Regions from separate parts of the Pseudoduganella sp. R-43 genome, predicted to be linked through region 1. Evidence: riboswitches for the same ligand, from Rfam matches in the RefSeq annotation. Region 1 holds a riboswitch; each other region holds the start of a gene.

Evidence for each region. Region 1 has a riboswitch for cobalamin ahead of ACN9M3_RS01525 (energy-coupling factor ABC transporter permease). Riboswitches for the same ligand answer to the same signal wherever they lie in the genome.
Region 2: linked by a shared signal. The riboswitch ahead of ACN9M3_RS29440 (cobaltochelatase subunit CobN) and the one ahead of ACN9M3_RS01525 (energy-coupling factor ABC transporter permease) in region 1 are both predicted to bind cobalamin.
Region 3: linked by a shared signal. The riboswitch ahead of ACN9M3_RS10225 (TonB-dependent receptor) and the one ahead of ACN9M3_RS01525 (energy-coupling factor ABC transporter permease) in region 1 are both predicted to bind cobalamin.

The regions. Positions count from the first base shown of each region.
Region 1 covers NZ_CP183988.1:330,690-336,624, reverse strand. Annotated here, with positions in the region: gene cobM (precorrin-4 C(11)-methyltransferase) at 1-680, opposite strand, end outside; gene ACN9M3_RS01540 (energy-coupling factor ABC transporter ATP-binding protein) at 677-1,540, opposite strand; gene cbiQ (cobalt ECF transporter T component CbiQ) at 1,537-2,271, opposite strand; gene ACN9M3_RS01530 (energy-coupling factor ABC transporter substrate-binding protein) at 2,261-2,614, opposite strand; gene ACN9M3_RS01525 (energy-coupling factor ABC transporter permease) at 2,611-3,291, opposite strand; cobalamin riboswitch at 3,417-3,621, opposite strand; gene ACN9M3_RS01520 (LysR family transcriptional regulator) at 3,624-4,493, opposite strand; gene ACN9M3_RS01515 (enoyl-CoA hydratase-related protein) at 4,582-5,364, shown strand; gene ACN9M3_RS01510 (DUF1800 domain-containing protein) at 5,449-5,935, shown strand, end outside.
Region 2 covers NZ_CP183988.1:6,428,311-6,434,245, reverse strand. Annotated here, with positions in the region: gene ACN9M3_RS29470 (undecaprenyl-diphosphate phosphatase) at 1-434, opposite strand, end outside; gene ACN9M3_RS29465 (MFS transporter) at 570-1,712, opposite strand; gene ACN9M3_RS29460 (hypothetical protein) at 1,808-2,761, shown strand; gene ACN9M3_RS29455 (YkgJ family cysteine cluster protein) at 2,766-3,026, opposite strand; gene ACN9M3_RS29450 (YkgJ family cysteine cluster protein) at 3,041-3,283, opposite strand; gene ACN9M3_RS29445 (hypothetical protein) at 3,323-3,628, opposite strand; cobalamin riboswitch at 3,779-3,995, shown strand; gene ACN9M3_RS29440 (cobaltochelatase subunit CobN) at 4,036-5,935, shown strand, end outside.
Region 3 covers NZ_CP183988.1:2,234,970-2,240,904, forward strand. Annotated here, with positions in the region: gene ACN9M3_RS10215 (hypothetical protein) at 1-842, opposite strand, end outside; gene ACN9M3_RS10220 (M1 family metallopeptidase) at 839-3,028, opposite strand; cobalamin riboswitch at 3,113-3,308, shown strand; gene ACN9M3_RS10225 (TonB-dependent receptor) at 3,381-5,324, shown strand; gene ACN9M3_RS10230 (thiol:disulfide interchange protein DsbA/DsbL) at 5,441-5,935, shown strand, end outside.

The sequences.
Region 1 (5,935 bases):
ATCATGGCCTGGCTGGCTACGCCGGCTTCCCGGCAGCGCTGCTTGATGTCGGCCAGCGTCCCGCGCAGGATCTTCTCCTCGCCGGGCCAACTGGCTTTGTGCACGACCAGCATGGGCGAGTCCTCCGGCCAGCCCGCCGCACGCAGGGCCGCCTCGACCTTGTACATCAGGGTGATCGACAGGAAGATGCACAGCGTGGTGCGGTGTGAGGCCAGGCTGGCCAGGTCTTCGCCATCCGGCATTGGGGTGCGGCCTTCGACGCGGGTGAAAATCACGCTTTGCGTCACCTCGGGCAAGGTCATGGATTCTCCGGCGGCTGCCATCGAAGCCATGGCGGACGAAACGCCCGGGACCACTGCCCATTCAATGCCTTCGGCGGCAAGCGGGCGCGCCATTTCAATCAGGGCGCCGTACAGGCCGGGATCGCCGGTCTGCAGCCTTACTACGGTGCTGTGGGCCCGAGTTTGCTCGATCAGCCAGGCCGTCATCTCTTCCAGCGTCATGTCTTTCGAATCGCGGATAACGCAGCCAGGCGGCGCGTAGAGCGTTGCGGCGCGGTCCACCAGCGAGCCGGCAAACAGCACGGCGCCAGCTTGTGCCAGCAGCTTTTGTCCCTTGACGGTGATCAGTTCGGGGTCGCCGGGACCGGCGCCGACAAACCAGACTTTGCCAGCTGTCATATCAGTATTTCTCCTTGGTGTTCGTCGACAGGCTGGGCGCGCAGCGCGGTCAGCACGGCCTCCACGCTTCGCGGTGCGGCGCCGGCGGGAAGCAAGCCGCGTTTGGCCAGCTCGGCATGTAATGCCAATGCCTGGGGCAAGCGTTGGCCGGCAGCGCGCAGCGCCTCCTGGCGCGAGGCCAGCTCCTGGGTGGGAACCGATGCAATGCAGAGGCCAGCAGCCATCATGTGGATGTCGTCGGCCCAGCGATAGGCAAAGTCGACGTCGTGGGTGGATAGGACGATCGTCACGCCGCGCGCGGCGAGGCGGTCCAGCAATGTCTCGAGTTCCATCTGCATCGGCGAGTCCAGGCCCGCCATCGGTTCGTCCAGCAGCAGGACTTCGGGCTGCATGGCCAGCACGCCGGCAATGCAGACGCGCTTCTTCTGGCCGAAGCTCAGGTGGTGCACGGGACGGCGCGCAAAGCCGGCCAGGCCTACGGCATCGAGCGCATCCGCGGCGCGAGTGCGTACCGTGGCGTCGTCGAGGCCGAGGTTCAGCGGCCCAAACGCCACATCCTCCTCGACCAGTGCCGAGATTAGCTGGCGGTCAGGATTCTGGAACACAAGGCCGACCCGGCTGCGCAACGAGGCCAGCCCACTGCGGCTGTAGTCGTACTCGTTGCCGTGCCAGCGCAAGCGGCCCACGGTGGGGCGCAGCAAAGCGTTCAGGTGCAGCAGGAGCGTGGTCTTGCCGGCGCCGTTCGCGCCGAGCAGCGCGTGACGGCGTCCGCGCCCAAGCGACAACGTGCAGCCGCGCAGGCCTGGGCTGCCGTCGGCAAACGCGTGCTCCACTGCTTCGAGTTCGATCAAAGGCGTCATAGCCTGTCACGCAGGGAAAATGCCAGCAGCAGCACGCTCGCCAGCAAGGATAGGGCAAGCTGGCGTCGCGCATGCGGGAAGGAGGTCGGCAAGTGGCGCAGGCTGCCCTCGAAGGCGCGCGCATCGGCCGCCATTTGCAGTGCCGACGCGCGCTGCCATACCTGTAGTGCCATCTGGCCCGTCAGCAACCCTATCGACCGCCAGTGTTGGCGCCAGCCGCCATGTCCCAGGCGCGCAGCTTGCGCGGTACTGCCTTCGTCCCATGCCTGGCGCAGCACGAACAGCATGCGGTAGCACAGCGCCATCAGGTCCAGCAGCAGTTCGGGTACGCGCAGGCGGCGCAGCAACATCAACAGGTCCGGCATCGGCGTGGTCAGCACCAGCCCGAGTACGGCGGCCAGCGCGGCGATCGAGCGCAGGGCAATGTACCCGACTGCCGGCGAGAGCCCAGGCGCCCACCGCCAGCCGCCCCCGCCGTCAGGCGTGACCAGCATTGTCAGGCAGGACAGCAAAAGGAAGCCGACCGGCGCTACCGCTACGGCAAAGTAGGTCCGGATTGGCACGCGCGCCCCGGCCAGCGTGGCGAACATGGAGAGCAGCGCGAGCACGGCCAGCGTGTCAAGGCTGCGGGCGAGCCAGGCGGCAGCGATGCCGGCCAGCGCGAACAGGCCCTTCGCGCCTGGAGCGACGGCCTGCCAGCGCGAGGCGTAGGCTGCGGCGTCAATCCGCATGGGAATCCTGCTCCGGCACCGAATCCCCCTGTGCGCAACGTTGTTCGCGCTCGCGCGCCATCGATGTGCCGAGCCAGAAACCGATCACGCCCGCGCCGATCGCAGCTTGCAGCGCGAACAGCAGCGACGCGATCTCTCCGCTCGGCGGTTCGAACAGCGGTGCAAACCAGGGTTTGTAGTGTGGTGCGATGATGCCAATCGCCTGTTGCGCGCGCGAATCCGCTCCGCTGAATGCTGCTGGCGCCGCGCCGCCCGGCTCCGCCGGCGGCATGTCTGCAAACCACAGCGGCAAAACGGTCAACAGGATGATGGCCGCCCAGATCAAGCCAGTACGCGCCTTCATGCCGACTTCTCCTTCACATGCGCCATCACCGGCAGCAGGCGCAGCTCGTGCGCATTGAAGCGCGCCATCGCATTCACCACCAGTACGGTCAGCAAGCCTTCGCTGATAGCGATCGGCAGTTGTGTCAACGCGAAGATACCGGCGAACTTGGCGAACGAAGCGCTGATACCACCGATCGGATCAGGAAAGGCCCAGGCCAGCTGTGCAGAAGTGGTCAGGTAAGTTGCCAGGTCGCCGATACAGGCGGCCGCGAACACCGCGACCGCGCGCGATAGCCCGAGGGCCGCCGTGGAGCGGAATACGCCATAGGAAACGAAGGGCCCGACGATCGCCATGGAGAACACGTTCGCGCCCAGCGTGGTCAAGCCGCCGTGGGCCAGCAGCAAGGCCTGGAACAGCAGCACGACAAAGCCGACCGGCACCATCGCCGCAGGACCGAACAGCAGCGCGCCAAGCCCGACGCCGGTCGGATGCGAACAGCTTCCCGTCACGGACGGCAGCTTCAGCGCAGACAGGAGGAAAGCGAAGGCCGAAGCAACGCCAAGCAGCATGCGCCGCTCGGGGTGCGCCTGCAAGCCGCGCGCCATGCTGCGCAGGCCCCAGGCCAGGAAAGGAGCGGATACGGCTGCCCAGCCAAGCGCATGCGCGGGCGGCAGGAAACCTTCCATGATGTGCATTCGAAACCTCCCGTCGAATGGTCTATGGGAGCACCTTCATGGGAGAATCGGGAGACGGTCGACAGGGGGCAGGCGGGCAAGACGCAGGAAGCCGGTCGACAGCGGCTTCCCTTCACCCCGGAGAACAGTGCTGGCAGTATCGGGCCGGTATTCTGGCTCGCCTTCATCCTCGTCCGGGCCTTCCCGCGCGTTGCGCAGTGGCGTATTTCCGGATTCGTCAGGCTTACAGCAGCGGGGGCTGCACCGGAGTGGCCGCACATGGCAGCGTCACCGGTTTCCCGTTTAACGCGCATCCAGGACAGGACGCGCGCACCCAATTGCCGAATAGTACATTAAAGGTCTCTTGCGTGGCAAACGCCTGTGATCTCGGTCAGGAAGGCTGCCATTGCCTGTACGCGCAGGCTCGCTTTCAGGTCGCGGTGATAGACCAGCCACAGGTCGCGCGATACTGGCGTGGCCAGTCGCCCCATTCGCTGGAGCGCCGGCTCTGCATCACCGATGAAACATGGCAGCATGGCGGCGCCCACGCCGGAGCGGGCGGCGGCGATCTGCGTGGGCAGGCTGTTGCACGCCAGGACTGGCGGTTTGCCGTCGAATGCAGTGCGCAGTGCGGCTGCCATCGGCAGGCCATCCCAGGCGCCGTCCCAGCTTATGTAGTCACCGCTGTCATGCGAAACAGCGGCTGCGCGGTAAAGGGCGAAATCGACCTTGCCGATACGCCTTGCGATGTAGTCGCCTGCTCCATCGTCCGGAGCGGCCATGCGCAGCGCCAGGTCGGCTTCGCGCCGCGACAGGTTGACCGCAGCCATGGCGATATCGAGCTCCACCCTTAGCGCCGGATGCAGCGTTCGCAATGCCGCCAGCCTGGGCGCGACCAGGAATTGCGCCAGCATTTCAGTAGTCGCCAGCCGCACCACGCCGGACACTGCGCGCTGCGCATCGCCCGGCGCAGCAGCGGCAGCCATGGCCTGCTCCACCTGCCCGGCGTGCGCCAGCAGTTCACTGCCGTCATCGGTCAGCGCATAGCCGCTTTGCTGGCGCAAGAACAGCTTTCGGCCAGTGCGGCGCTCCAGCGCGTCAACGTGGCGCGAGACCGTGGATGCGCTGGTGCCCAGTACCGCAGCAGCGCCGCTAAGGCCGCCGCTTCGTGCAACCGCGAGAAAGAACTTCAGCTCATTCCAGTCGAAGGCAAGGTTTTTCATTTTCGGAAAACTGTTTTCTGAACTCACAAAACTACGTCCAATTCTGGAAACCTATACTAACCTTAATCTCAACTCCCGGAGCCAAGCCATGACTGTCCTGTATGGAGAATCCGCCGGCATCGCCGTCATTGCATTGAATCGCCCCGATGCGCTGAATGCGCTCGACCTGCCGACCTTGCAGCGACTGGAAGAAATGCTGGACATGGCGGCCGCCAGTTCCGCAGCCGGCGCCGTGATACTTACCGGCACCGGCTCCAAAGCCTTCTCCGCCGGCGCCGACATCAAGTACCTGAGCCAGGCTACCCCGCTGGAAGTACGCGAATTCGCAAGGCTTGCGGTCCACATCACGCACCGCATCGAGAATCTTGGCAAGGTCGTGGTGGCGGCCCTGAACGGACACGCCTTGGGCGGCGGGCTGGAACTTGCCGAAGCATGCATGATCCGCATCGCAGCCAGCCATGCAAAACTCGGTCATCCTGAAGTGCGCATCGGCGCTGTTGCTGGCTTTGGCGGCACTACCCGCCTTGCGCGCCTGGTGGGGAAAGGCCGCGCAGCGGAAATGCTGCTGCGCGGCCGCATCATCGATGCTGAAGAAGCCCTGCGAATCGGCCTTGTGCAGCAGGTGGCCAGTCCCGACGCGGTGATGGATGCAGCGCGCGCCATCCTGTACGAGATCCTCGACCAGTCCCCGGACGCAGTGCGCCTGACATGGGAGGCCCTGCACCGTGGCTTGAACATGACGCTGGAAGAATCCGCAGGCTTGGGCGCCGACTATTTCGGGCTCGTCGCGGCAACGGAAAACTTCCGCATCGGCACAGAGGCTTTCATTAAAAAAGTCGCTCCCGACTACATTCGGCAAAGGGTTGAATAAAACCCACAAAACCTGCGCACGATAGGTTTTGCTCATCCATTTCTAGCTATACTGCCCCCTTAAGGAAATTTCCGAGGGGCAACAATGGACGACACAATCGAGAATAATGAGAGCTCGCTAAAGCTCTCTGCGACCCTGGCCGCGGCAACCTTGCTGACAGCGTGCGGAGGCGGGGGGAGCGAAAGCAAGGGCAGCGACGGAGGTACGACCTCGCCGGTGCCACCCCAGGTCGAATCGATTGCAGGCGCCCAGGCCGCACGTTTCCTCGCCCAGGCCTCCATGGGCGCAACGCATGATCAGATGACTCGGGTCCAGGCGCTCGGCTATAGCAAGTGGCTGGACGAGCAGATGTCGATGCCCACTTCGCAATCGCGTTGGGATTGGCTGATGGCGAAGGGCTTCAACGCCATCGAAAACAAGAACACCCAGGCCGGCATCGATGCGGCACTGTGGGTCAAGCTGATCACGTCCCCCGATACCCTGCGCCAGCGCGTGACGCTGGCCTTGTCCGAAATCGTCGTCGCCTCTCTGGATGGCTTCACCGGTGCCTGGCGTGCCTTCACCGGCGCCG
Region 2 (5,935 bases), 700 kb from region 1:
ACCGACTGCACGCGCACGGCGACCGGGTTGTCCCTGGCGCGGCGCTCGACCCACAGGATGACCAGGCCGCCGATGATGAAGGCCAGCGCCACCGGCAGTGGCGCGAACAGCACCGCCTTGATCTTGTGTTCGAACAGGAAGCCCAGCCCCGCGGCCGGAAGGAAGCCGACTGCCACATTGAGCGCAAAGCGGCGCGCGCGCGCTTCGCGGAACATGCCGAACAACACTTCGCCTATCTTTTTGTGGAACTCCCAGATAACGGCAACCATGGCGCCGCCCTGGATGGCAATCTCGAACACTTTAGCCTTCTCGCCGGTGAAATTCAGCAGGCTGCCCGCCAGCACGAGGTGGCCGGTGGAAGAAATCGGCAGGAATTCGGTAAATCCTTCGACCAGACCCATGATCAGAGCCTTCAGCGCGAGAACGATATCCATTGTGATTTTGGTAAGTGTGTCGGTAGGCGAACGCGGGCGGGATGCTGCGCGGGCACGAAGCTTACCATGAGCGCGGCCCACCGATGCACTTGAGTCAAGGGTAGCGCCCTTGCCAAGGCGCCGGTTTGCGCTGCGTCAGGAGTGAACGCGTACCAGGCGGCTGCTGGCGGCGACCAGCAACAAGGCGCCGCCGAGGACGGCAAACGCCAGCTCCAGGCTGGTCAGGTGGGCCATGAAGCCGATCAGGGCTGGGCCGGCCAGGACGCCGGCGTAGCCGATGGTGGTGATGGCAGCGATCGCCAGGCTGGCGGGCATGGTGCGCTGGTTGCCGGCGGCAGTGAACAGGATGGGCACGATATTCGAAGCGCCCAGGCCGACCAGCACGAAGCCGGCCAGGGCCGCGGCCGGCGAAGGCGAGGCGACTGCCGTGAAGAAGCCGGCGGCGGCGCACAGGCCGCCCGCCAGCAGCACGCGGCGCCCGCCGAAACGGCGCACCACGCGGTCGCCCGTCAGGCGGCCGACGGTCATGGCGACGGCAAAGGCGGCATAACCGAGGCCGGCGCGGCCTTCCTGCAGGCCGCGTTCGGCGGTCAGGAACACGGCGCTCCAGTCCAGCATCGCGCCTTCGGCCAGGAAGACGATGAAGCACAGGACGCCGATAAAGATCACGGCGCCGTGCGGCATGACGAAGGTTGGCGTACTGCCGTCGCGCGCTTCCGGCTCGTGCAGCAAGTCGGGACTGGCGCGCCACAGCAGGATGGCGCTCACGGCGACGATAGCCAGGCACGCGCCCAGCGGGCCGCTGCCAAGCCACAGCAACAGGGCCATGCCGCCGGCGCCGGCGAAGCCGCCAAGGCTGAACATGCCGTGGAAACCGGACATCAGCGCGCCGCCGCTGGCCTTTTCGACAATCACCGCCTGCACGTTCATCGCCACGTCCATGGTGCCGAGCGAGGCGCCGAACACAAACAGCGCCAGGCCAAGCAGCAGCGGGGTTGGCGCCAGCGCCAGGGCCGGCAGCGACAGGCAGACCACCAGCGCCGACCACAGCACCACCTTGCGGCAGCCAAAGCGCGCCGCCAGCGCGCCGGTCAGCGGCATCGCCAGCAGCGAGCCCAGGCCGAGGCAAAGCAGCAGCAACCCAAGCGGGCCTTCCGCCAGTTGCAGGCGCTCCTTCGCGTACGGCACCAGCGGCGCCCAGGCAGACATGGCAAGGCCCGCAGTCAGGAAAGCCAGGCGGGTGGACAGGCGGTGGCGGTGGTCGATGGTTTGGTTCATGGCTGAAGATTCTAGCATGGAACCGTTTCCATTATGGTCCTTGAGCGTTGGCAGTCGATTATGATGTGCACTGCTCTTATCGCAAGGAACGAGGTATGGATCGGTTTCTGTGGACGCCTGGGAACGGGATTGACACGCTGGCCTTAGGCCGCTTGCGGGCGCATTTTCCAAAGCCGGCCGCTCCGATGGGCGAGGCCTGGTTCATGGGGGCCGAAAGGCGAATGTTCAGTGACTTGCTGGGAAACCTGGACGAGATTGCAGTGCGCGAACTGCAGGAATGTTTTGCTGAAATCGCCAGCGGTACCCGGTCATTCGGTCCGATGGAGGAATGGAAAACCTGGTACCACTACCTGCTTGCGGCGCTCCTGCCGCGCAGCCATGAGGCATGTTTTTCCTACCTGCTGGAATCGTTGATGACTGGGTTTATGGCCATTTACCCGAACGGCGTCTCTCGGGAGCCATACGAAGGCTTTCGGGAAGATGTGCTGCTAACCCTGGGACGGTGCATGATGGATGGCATGTGCTGGAACGGCACCGACATCGCTATCGGGAATATTCTGCGTCAATCAAACGACAACCCGAACCGTGTCTGGCTCTGGTGGGATGCCAGTGGAGATTTCTCCGCTTCGATGTTCTTCTGCCTGAAATATCTGCCTGAGTCTTTAGTCGAGCCTTGGCTGCGTTCCGTGTTCGATATCCCCTCACCGCACTGGCGCGCGCAGGTCGTCGTCTGGCTGGTTGGTGCGCATGGGATCCTGAACGACACAATGCGGTGGCCATCTGAATTTTCGCTGGAAGCCCGACCATACATCGGTTGGGAATGGAGTCATTGTCTCGAGGCCCGGCTGACGGTTGTAGACGACAGCGGCGCGCCGCCGGTAGCGGCGCTTGTCCCTGAGGCTGCCCGAACGGCAACGCTGGACGTGGTTCGATCGTACTTCAGCGAAGATCGATTCCTGGAATGGGTCACTTGCATTGCGACTGTTCCATATCTGGAAGCGGAACTGGCTGAAATTCCTTCGACATTCGCAACGCTCTACGTTCGCTAGCGGCTCACGGACAGGTTTCGCGTTCCAGCACCGCGAGCCACGTCATCGCCTGTTCCCGACTCTCGCCGCACATTTCGGCCGAAGGCTGCAGGCCGCCGCAGAAGGCCGGGCGTTCCGGCTTGCCGAAGATCTTGCAACGGTTATCGTCGCCCAATTGGACGCAGCGCACCCCGGCCGGTTTGCCGTTCGGCATTCCGGGAATCGGGGACGTAATCGAGGGCGCCGTGCAGCAGGCGCCACAGGCTGGGCGGCATTGGAAACTCATGGTGGGCCAGTATTTTACAGCTTCGGCCAACCCAGCCAGCGCATGGCCTGCTCGCGCGACTCACCGCACACTGCTTCGTCGGCCCTGAATTCCACGCACACGAGGGGGCGTTCGGGCAAGCCATACAGCTTGCAGCGCATGTGCGAATCGAGCTGGATGCAGGGCACGCCTGCCGGTTTGCCTTCAGGCATGCCGGGAATCGGGCTGGAGATCGCGGGCGCCGTACAGCAGGCGCCGCATTGTGGACGGCACGGGATCGGGGTGCGGTTCACAGCCGTGCGGGCGGCTTTGCCTTGCTAATGGATAACGTGGTGCGTGCGGCCGCCGAAGGCCTTGAGGGCGTCGGACAGCGACACTTCAATCTGTCCCAGGTGGGCGTCAGCCAGCACCCAGGGCTCGCCGTCCGCGGCATGGCGCTTGGCCACTTCACGTTCGACCATGGCCGCCATGCGCTCATGCAGCACTTGCTGGTAGCGCGGCGAATCCGGATTCCCAGCCTGGGCACGGGCATACATATCGGCCCCTTCCCAGAGTTCCTGGATGCGCTCATCCGCAAGTCCGGAGGCGGCTGCCAGGACTTGTAATGTTGTCTTGTTATGCATTTTTACTCTCCCAGACACGTTCTTTGACGCGTACTTAGCAGTAAATACCTAATTCTCACGAATTACCAATCATTTCTAAGAAGTGGATCTTTATAACAACAGTCGTTGCTCTTCTGGCTAGATTGTTGGCCAAGTGCAGTCTGTTAGAATGACGCACGTTATGTGATTGGTGCCTTCCTGCAAGCCTGCCGGGAGGTGAAACGGGAAGCCGGTGCCGCGCGGGATAGCCATCTTGCGCCAGTCCGGCGCAGCCCCCGCTGCTGTAAGCCGGACGAAGCTGACCAACGCCACTGTGCATCGCACGGGAAGGCCAGGCCAGCGGAGGAAGAAGGCGAGCCAGAAGACCGGCCGGTCACTTTTGATTGTGCGAAGCCCGGGGTGTGGTTTTGCGTGCTCGGAATCCTGCTGTGCCTACCACTACCTTTGCCCGGACCATTGTGGTCCTGCTATGTGCGTTCGCTTGCGCGCGTGCCAACGCCGCCGTGCTGTTTGCCATCGTGACCGAACGCGCTGCGCCTGTCGCCATCGAGGCGGCCCATCGCCACCTGGCCGGCCATCCCCAGGACCGTATCGTGTTGCGCACGCCCGCGCAATGGATGGCGGCCGACGACAAGCAAGCCGCCCAGTGGCTGGCGCAGGCGGACAGCATCCTGGCCGTATCGCTGTTCGGCGACCCGGCCCGGCGCCTGAAGGAATTCTTGCCGCGCCATGCCCGCCCGCAGGCCAGCGTGCTGGCCATGAATGGCGAGGCCACGCTTAGCCTGCTGTCGCGCGGACGGCAGGGCAGCTTGCAGGGCTTTTCGCCTGAAACGCTGCGCCAGCTCTCGACCGAGCAGCCGCCGGAAGCGGCACTGCAGGCAGCCAGGGCGCGACCGGCGGCAGGCCAGTGGCTGGCTGCGCGCCAGGTCTGGCAGGCCGGTGGCCGCGACAACACGGCAGCGCTGCTTGCGCACCTGCTCGACCCCTCGCGCGCCCTGGCCGAGCCGCAGCCGGAACCGACGCTGCGCCTGCGCGCCGGCCAGCGCGAACTGCACGACGCGGCGGCATGGGGCAGGGCGGCGCAGCTAGGCCTGCAGGCGCGTCCTACCGTGGTAGTGCTGGACCTGTCGAACATGGATGGCACGGTGCCCGATGCCGTCTGCAAGCAAGTCGAACGCATTGGCCAGCAATGCGTGCAGGTGCTGCCGCGCTGGGGCGGCGCCTCGCGCGAGGCGCTTGAGCGCTTGCCGGAACTGATTGCGCCTGCCGTGCCGGCCGCCATGGTGGTGCTGCAGGACTTTGTGGTGGGCGCCGCCGAAGGGCGCGAAGCCGTCAGCGAGGCATTCAAGAAGCTCGATATCCCGCTGTTCAAGGCGATCCGGCTGTCCGACCGCACCGCCATGCAATGGCGCTTGTCGCCGGACGGCTTGCCGCCTGATTCGGTGCAGTACCGCGTGGCGCTACCCGAGCTGCAGGGCATCGGCCAGCCCATCGTGGTGGCGGCACTGGGCGAGCCGCAGCGCGACAAGCTGACCGGCATCGAGAATCGCCCGCCGGTAGTACTGGCGGCGGAAGCGGAGCGCCTGGCTGCGCGCGTCGAGCGCTGGCTGGCCTTGCGCGCCAAATCCAACCGCGACAAGCGCGTGGCGCTGGTGTACTACAATCACCCGCCGGGCCGCCAGAACATCGGCGCCGACAACCTTGATGTGCCGGCTTCGCTGTTCGACATGCTGCACGCCCTGAAGGACGCCGGCTACACGGTCGGCGAATTGCCGGCCACGCCGGAAGCGCTGCTTGACCGCATCATGGCGCACGGCGTCAACCTGCCTGAGGACCGCGGCGCCTTGCGTGAACTGGCGGGCTCCGTGAACAGCGTCAGCGCCGCCGATTATGCGAAGTGGTTCGCGACGCTGTCGCCGCGCGTGCAGGGAGAAATGACCAGCGGCCTGCTGGGCCGCTTGCACGCCGACGTGCTGGAAGCGGAAGCTGCCGGCGAATGGGCACTCGGCCGCAAGCAGGCGGAAGTCGTGATCAAGGAACTGCAGCACCTGGTGGAGGGCGCCGATCATCCGCAGCGCGAGGCGGCGATCCGCGACCTGGCTGCGCTGTCCGATGGCTATGCGGGCTGCCTGCAGGCGAAGGCGCCGCGCCGCTGCGCTGCGCTGGAGCCGCTGCGACGCCGGGTCGCGTCCTACGGCATCGAGGGCTTGAAGGGCTGGGGGCCTGCACCGGGCAAGATCATGGTCGACAGCGGCAAGCTGCTGGTGCCGGGCATCCAGTTCGGCAACGTGTTCATCGGACCACAGCCGCCGCGCGGCTGGGAAGTGG
Region 3 (5,935 bases), 1.9 Mb from region 1:
AGCGACATCAGCGCAAACAGGCGGGCGGCGCGCATCCACGCCATCGCCAGGGCGATCAGCTGTGCCAGCACGAACGCAGCTACCAATAGCGCGGCATTGCTGCCGGCCACATTCAGCCGTGCCACTGCCAGCACGGCCGCCAGCAGCAGGCCGCCCGCAGTCAGCGCCGTGTAGGCGCCCAGCATGGCCACGGGCCGGCGCAAGAGAAGCTTGACGCCCCGCCACCAGGCCTTGACGGCAGACGTGCGGCGGCGGTCGATCGCCAATTGGGCGCGCCCGGCATCGAGCGTCAGGTTGGTCAGCGCCACCAGCAGGGCTGTGACGACCGTGGCTGCCAGCTGCCAGCGTGCCGCATCGGCTTCCAGTACTGCCTTGCCGGCATAGTTCTCGGCAGCTTCCGCCAGCGCACCGCCCAGTGCAAACGCCACGCCCAGCGGCACGATCGCCCACAGCAGCATGCGGAACATGCGCGGGTATTCGGCGACCCCGCCTGCGCACAGTTCGCGCAAGGTGGCGGTTTGCTGCGCACGGCCGGCAGTGACGATGGCGCTGGTCAGGAACGGCGACAGAAGCAGGGTCAGGACCAAGGCAGCGATGCCGCCGGCTTGCAGCGAAACGGCGTTGCGCCGCAGTTCGGCGGATATGTCGGTGAAAGCGAGGCCGTCGAGCGCGCGCGCCAGTTCGGGGGCGCGCACCGAGTTGTCCAGCAGCGGCGCCAGGCTATTCCAGATGGGCAGGGCCAGCAGGGCTGTCGGCAGCAGCATGGCGATCAGCCAGATCAGCATCAGGCGCCATTGCAGGGCGGCGCGGGCGGCGTGTTTGAGGTTGGTCGTCAGCTTCATACAGTGGCGATGAAAGAGAGCAGGGTCTGGATGATGGCGGCCAGGTCGAAGGTCCAGCGGCGCGACGCGCTGCCGTCCTTCTTCAGGGTGCGGCTGTCATCGAGCTTGCTGACGTCGAGCAGGTGTTTGCCCTCAGGGTCGAGCTGGGCGGATACCGCTTTCACGGGCTTGGTCCACTCGTAGGTATGCCAGCGCTGTTCGCCGCCCCAGAATACGGTCTCCTTGGTGCCATCGGCAAACGTGACCACCAGCGTCTGCAGGACATCGGCGCCGCGCCGGCGCACGGTGACCCGCGTCAGGTAGGGGAACGGGCCGGTGCCTGGCTTGGCTTCCGGGTTGGCCTTTTCCCATGCATCGCGCAGCTGTTCGACGTGCTTGTCGACCTGCTCTTCGCTCAAGTCGGCAAGCTTGCCGCCCTTCATTTGCCGGCCCGGCAGTGGCAGCACCTCTTCGCTGGTGAAGGAGGAAATGCGGTCGTCCACGCGCGTGGTGGCATAGACCTGCTGCGCGAAGACGGTTTCCACCAGCTGGCGCTGGCCGCTGACTTCTGCCAGCGTCTCACGGAAATCAGCCACGCTTGGGTGGCGGAATTTCCAGCGGCGGTAATACTCCTTGAAGGCGCGCTCCATGGTTTCCTTGCCCAGCTGCGCTTCCAGGTCGTGCATGACCAGTGTGGTGCGCGAATACACCGGGCCAATGCCTTGCAGGCGGGTATAGGCATTCTGGCCCAGCGGGTCGGATGGCTCGTCACGCGGCGTGCCCTGGCGTTCGAACTCGAAGCCCTTGATGGTGGGCGCAAATCCGATCGCGCGCAGGAACGGCGTCGTGAGGTAGGCCTTGCGGCCCGTATCGCGCAGCATGCGCTGGTTCCAGTACTCGTTCAGGCCTTCGTCCAGCATCGGCTCTTCGAACTCGTTGCTGGCGAGGATGCCGTAGAAGTAGCCATGGCCGAATTCGTGAATGGTGACGAAATCCAGCGCCGCCGATGCGAACGTGCCCGGCTTCAGGCCGGCAAAGTTGTCGACAGTGAAGAAGGTGGGGTACTCCATGCCGCCCGCTTCGCTGGCGTTATGCGGAGGAATGACCACAGTCACGGTTTTGTACGGATAGGGGCCGAGGGTCTTCGAGAAGTAGTCCAGCGAATCCTTGGTGGCCTGCAAGGCAGGCGCCGCGTTGGATGCGAATTCCGGCGGATAAAGCACGGTGATCTTCACTTGCGGGCTGCCGGGCCCGGTCCAGGTGCCGGTCAGCGGTGCCGCAGTGCGCTTGTCGGCGGTCCACGCGAAATCGTGCACGTCGCCCTGCACGAAATGGTGGGTCAGCTTGCCGTCCTTTTCCTGCGGGGCGCCCTGCAGTTCGCCGGTGGCTCCCACGGTATATTCCCTGGGGACGGTGAGCTTGACGTCATAGCTGCCAAAGTCCGCGTAATACTCGGATTCCGCGTGGTATTCATGCGCGTTCCAGCGCACCGCGGTGGCGCCCCGTTCGCCCGGCAGTTCCAGCACGGCGATCTTGGGGAACCATTGCGCCACCAGGTGGAAGCTGTCGAAGTAGCCGCTGCGCGCCATCACGCGCGGAAGCTGGTCGAAAAAGGCGATATCGAGCGTGGTGCTGGCGCCCGCTGCGACAGCCTGCGGCAGGTCAAGGCGCACCACGGTCTGGTCGGCCGCCGGGCCGCCGTCGGGATGCACGAAAGTCCACGGCACCTTGGCGCCGCCTTGCTGCACGCTGCGCAATTCCGTGTAGCCCCATTCTCCATCTTTGCTCAGGGCGCTGTTGCGAATGCCGCTGCCGGTTTTGCGCTCCTCGGTGTGGAATGTGCTGTAGCCGTTCTGGAAGGCATTCAGGTACAGGTGCAGGTAGACGCTGCGCACCGGTTCGGCGCTGCGGTTGCGCCAGGTCAGGCGCTGCTTGCCGTCGATGGTGTGCTTGACCGGGTCCAGGCTGGCTTCGATCTGGTAGTCCACCACGCGGTCGGACAGCGTGGCCTCCTGGCCGGTGCGGATGCCGCCCCAGGCGCCGGGAGCGCTGGGCTGCATGACGGCGGCCGCCTTGGCTGGCGCCAGTGCGATGCCGCTACCGGCTTCCGGCACGGTGGCGGACGTCGCGCCACCGGCCCACAGGCTGGCCTGGACCGCGACCCCGCCCAACAGGGCGGCCGCGGCCAAAAGGTGAGTGATGCGCATAAGACTCCATTGGGTTTTTTGCAACACCAAAATATAGCCCGGGTGGCGGCCGATTGCCAAACTTTTATGCCAACTTTAACCGGCGTATAATGGCGGCGCCTTGGTGCCCGCCTCCTGTTCATGGAGGCAGTTAAACGGGAAACGCAATGTGCTGCCCCCGCAACGGTACGCAAGCGCCGTCATTGAGACGGCAGGCCGCGCCAATTAGCCACTGCTGCTGCAGGAAGGTGGCCCGGTCAGTCTTGCCAGCCCGGATACCGGCCAGGGAGGTGGAAGCGCGCCCGCGCAGGGTTCGTCTTCTGTGGATTCCGGCTGCGGGGACGCAGGCGGATACTCTTTCTACTGATTTGCCATGACCTTCATCACTTCGCGCTGCGCCGTTGCCGCAGCGGTTGCCCTGTGCTTTGCCGCAGCGGCCCAAGCCCAATCGAACACCGTTGTCGTTTCCGGTTCCCGCTTCGCCAGCGATCCGTCGCTGCTGCCGATCGGCGCCACCACCATCACCGCGGCCGACATCCGCCGCGCCGGCGTGTCCGACGTCAACCAGGCGATCCGCAAGATCGGCGGCGTGTACGGCCGCCAGAGCCTGACCGGCAGCCCCGACTTCGGCCTCGACCTGCGTGGCTTCGGCACCAACAGCGACCAGAACGTGGTGATTGTGCTGGATGGCGTGCGCCTGAACGAAAACGAGCTGTCCAGCGCAACCCTGTCCACCATTCCGATCGACATGGTGGAGCGCATCGACATCATGCGCGGCGGCGCCAGCGTGCTGTATGGCGAAGGCGCCACCGGCGGCGTGATCCAGATCACCACCAAGCGCCCGCAAGCCGGCGAGCGCAGCGGCAATATGTTCACTGAGCTGGGCCAGTTTGACAGCGGCGAGGTGCGCGCCAGCGTGGCACAGGGCTTCGACGGCTTTGCCTTCGACGCGTCGGCCGGCCACCAGCGCTCCGACAACTACCGCGACAACAATGAATTCAAGCAGTCGCGCCTTAACGGCGGCGTGAAGTTCAGCACCGGCGTGGGCAGCTTCTCGCTGCGTGCCGACATCGCGCGCCAGGACCAGCGCTTCGCCGGCAGCCTGACGGAAGCGCAATTCAACGCCAATCCGCGCCAGACCCTGACCCCGAACGATTTCGGCAAGCTCGATAGCGACCGCTATACCGCCGCCTGGGAGCACAAGGTAGGCGCTTTCGACCTGGCTGCGGAGCTGTCGCATCGCAAGAAGGAAGCGGAAGCCACTTACTTCAGTCCATGGGGCGTTTCCAGCTCCGCCTACGACACGAAGCAGACCCAGTTCTCGCCGCGCGTGCGCCACCTTGGCCAGTTCGACGGCATGCTGAATGAACTGGTCGCCGGCTTTGACTTCGGCCGCTGGAACCGCGTCACCACCGCGTCCTTCTCCGCCGCCGACGCCAGCCAGCGCAGCAAGGCTTTCTACCTGCGCGACGAAATGAAGTTCTCCGGCCCGCAGCAATTCCGCCTGGCCGCCGGCGTGCGCCGCGAACTGTTCGACAAGGATTCGATCGATCCAGTGCCATTCACCACCGCCACCTACAGCGTGAAGCAAGCCAACAACGCCTGGGAAGTGCAGGGCAGCATGCTTGCCGCGCCGGGCCTGACAGCGTGGGCCAAGATTGGCCAGAGCTACCGCGTCGCCAACTCCGACGAGAACGGCTTCACTCCGCAGGCCAACAAGCCGCTGGAAACCCAGACTTCGCACGATGTTGAAATCGGCCTTGGTTATGCGCAGGGCGCCGCCAAGCTTGACGCGCGCATTTTCCGCCACAACCTGGACAACGAGATCTATTACGACCCGACCGCAGGCATGTTCGGCGCCAACACCAACCTGGCGCCAACCCAGCGCAAGGGCTTCGAGCTCGATGGCAGCTACCGCTTCGCGCCGGAATGGCAGGTGCAGGGCCACTTCCAGCAGGTGGATGCCGAGTTCCGCTCCGGTCCGAACGCCGGCCGCGAACTGGCGCTGGTGCCGAAGAACATCCTGACCGTGCGCCTGGCCTGGCTGCCGTCCGACGGCCAGAGCGCCGACATCGGCGTGCAGCGCGTCGGCAAACAGCGCTACGGCAGCGATTTCGACAACAGCTGCGACGCCCGCATGCCGGCGTACACCGTGGTCGATGGCCGCTACGCGCGCAAGTTCGGCCAATGGGAACTGGCTGTGACCGCGCTGAACATGTTCGACAAGGAGCATTTCAGCCAAGCATTCAGCTGCCGCGCAGGCATCTACCCGAACAGTGGCCGTCAACTGAAAGTATCGGCACGCTACGACTTTTAAGCGCTTAAAACAGGCTTAAAAATGCCCCGTTGGCGCCTTTTTGGCCCACGGGGCTGATCACGGCGCGCAAAAAATGGTAATCTCGCGGCGTTTACCATTTACCTGTAAGGATGACCATGCGTTTGCTGCGACTGCTGCTTGCTTCTGCCGCCCTGATGTTCACCGCTGCCGGCGCCTATGCCGCCGAGCCGAAACAAGGCGTTGACTATACGGTTCTCGACACCCCGGTGCGCACCGAAGCCCAGGGTAAAAAGGTCGAGGTGGTCGAGTTCTTCATGTTCACTTGCCCGCACTGCAATGCGCTCGAACCGCGCATGTCGGCCTGGGTCAAGCAGAACGCCGACAAGATCCACTTCCGCCGCATCCACTTTGCCCGCGGTGAAAAAGACGTGCTGGCACGCGCCTACGTCACCCTGGAAACCATGGGCACGCTGGAACCAGCCAGCCAGAAGCTGTTTGACGCCATCCACAAAGAGCACAAGCGCCTGATGCGCGAGGACGACGTGACCGCCGTGGTGGTAAGCGCCGGCGTCGACAAGGCCAAGTACGAAAGCGTCTACAAATCCTTCAGCGTCGAGTCTAAAATGAAGCGCATGGAGACCATCATCGCC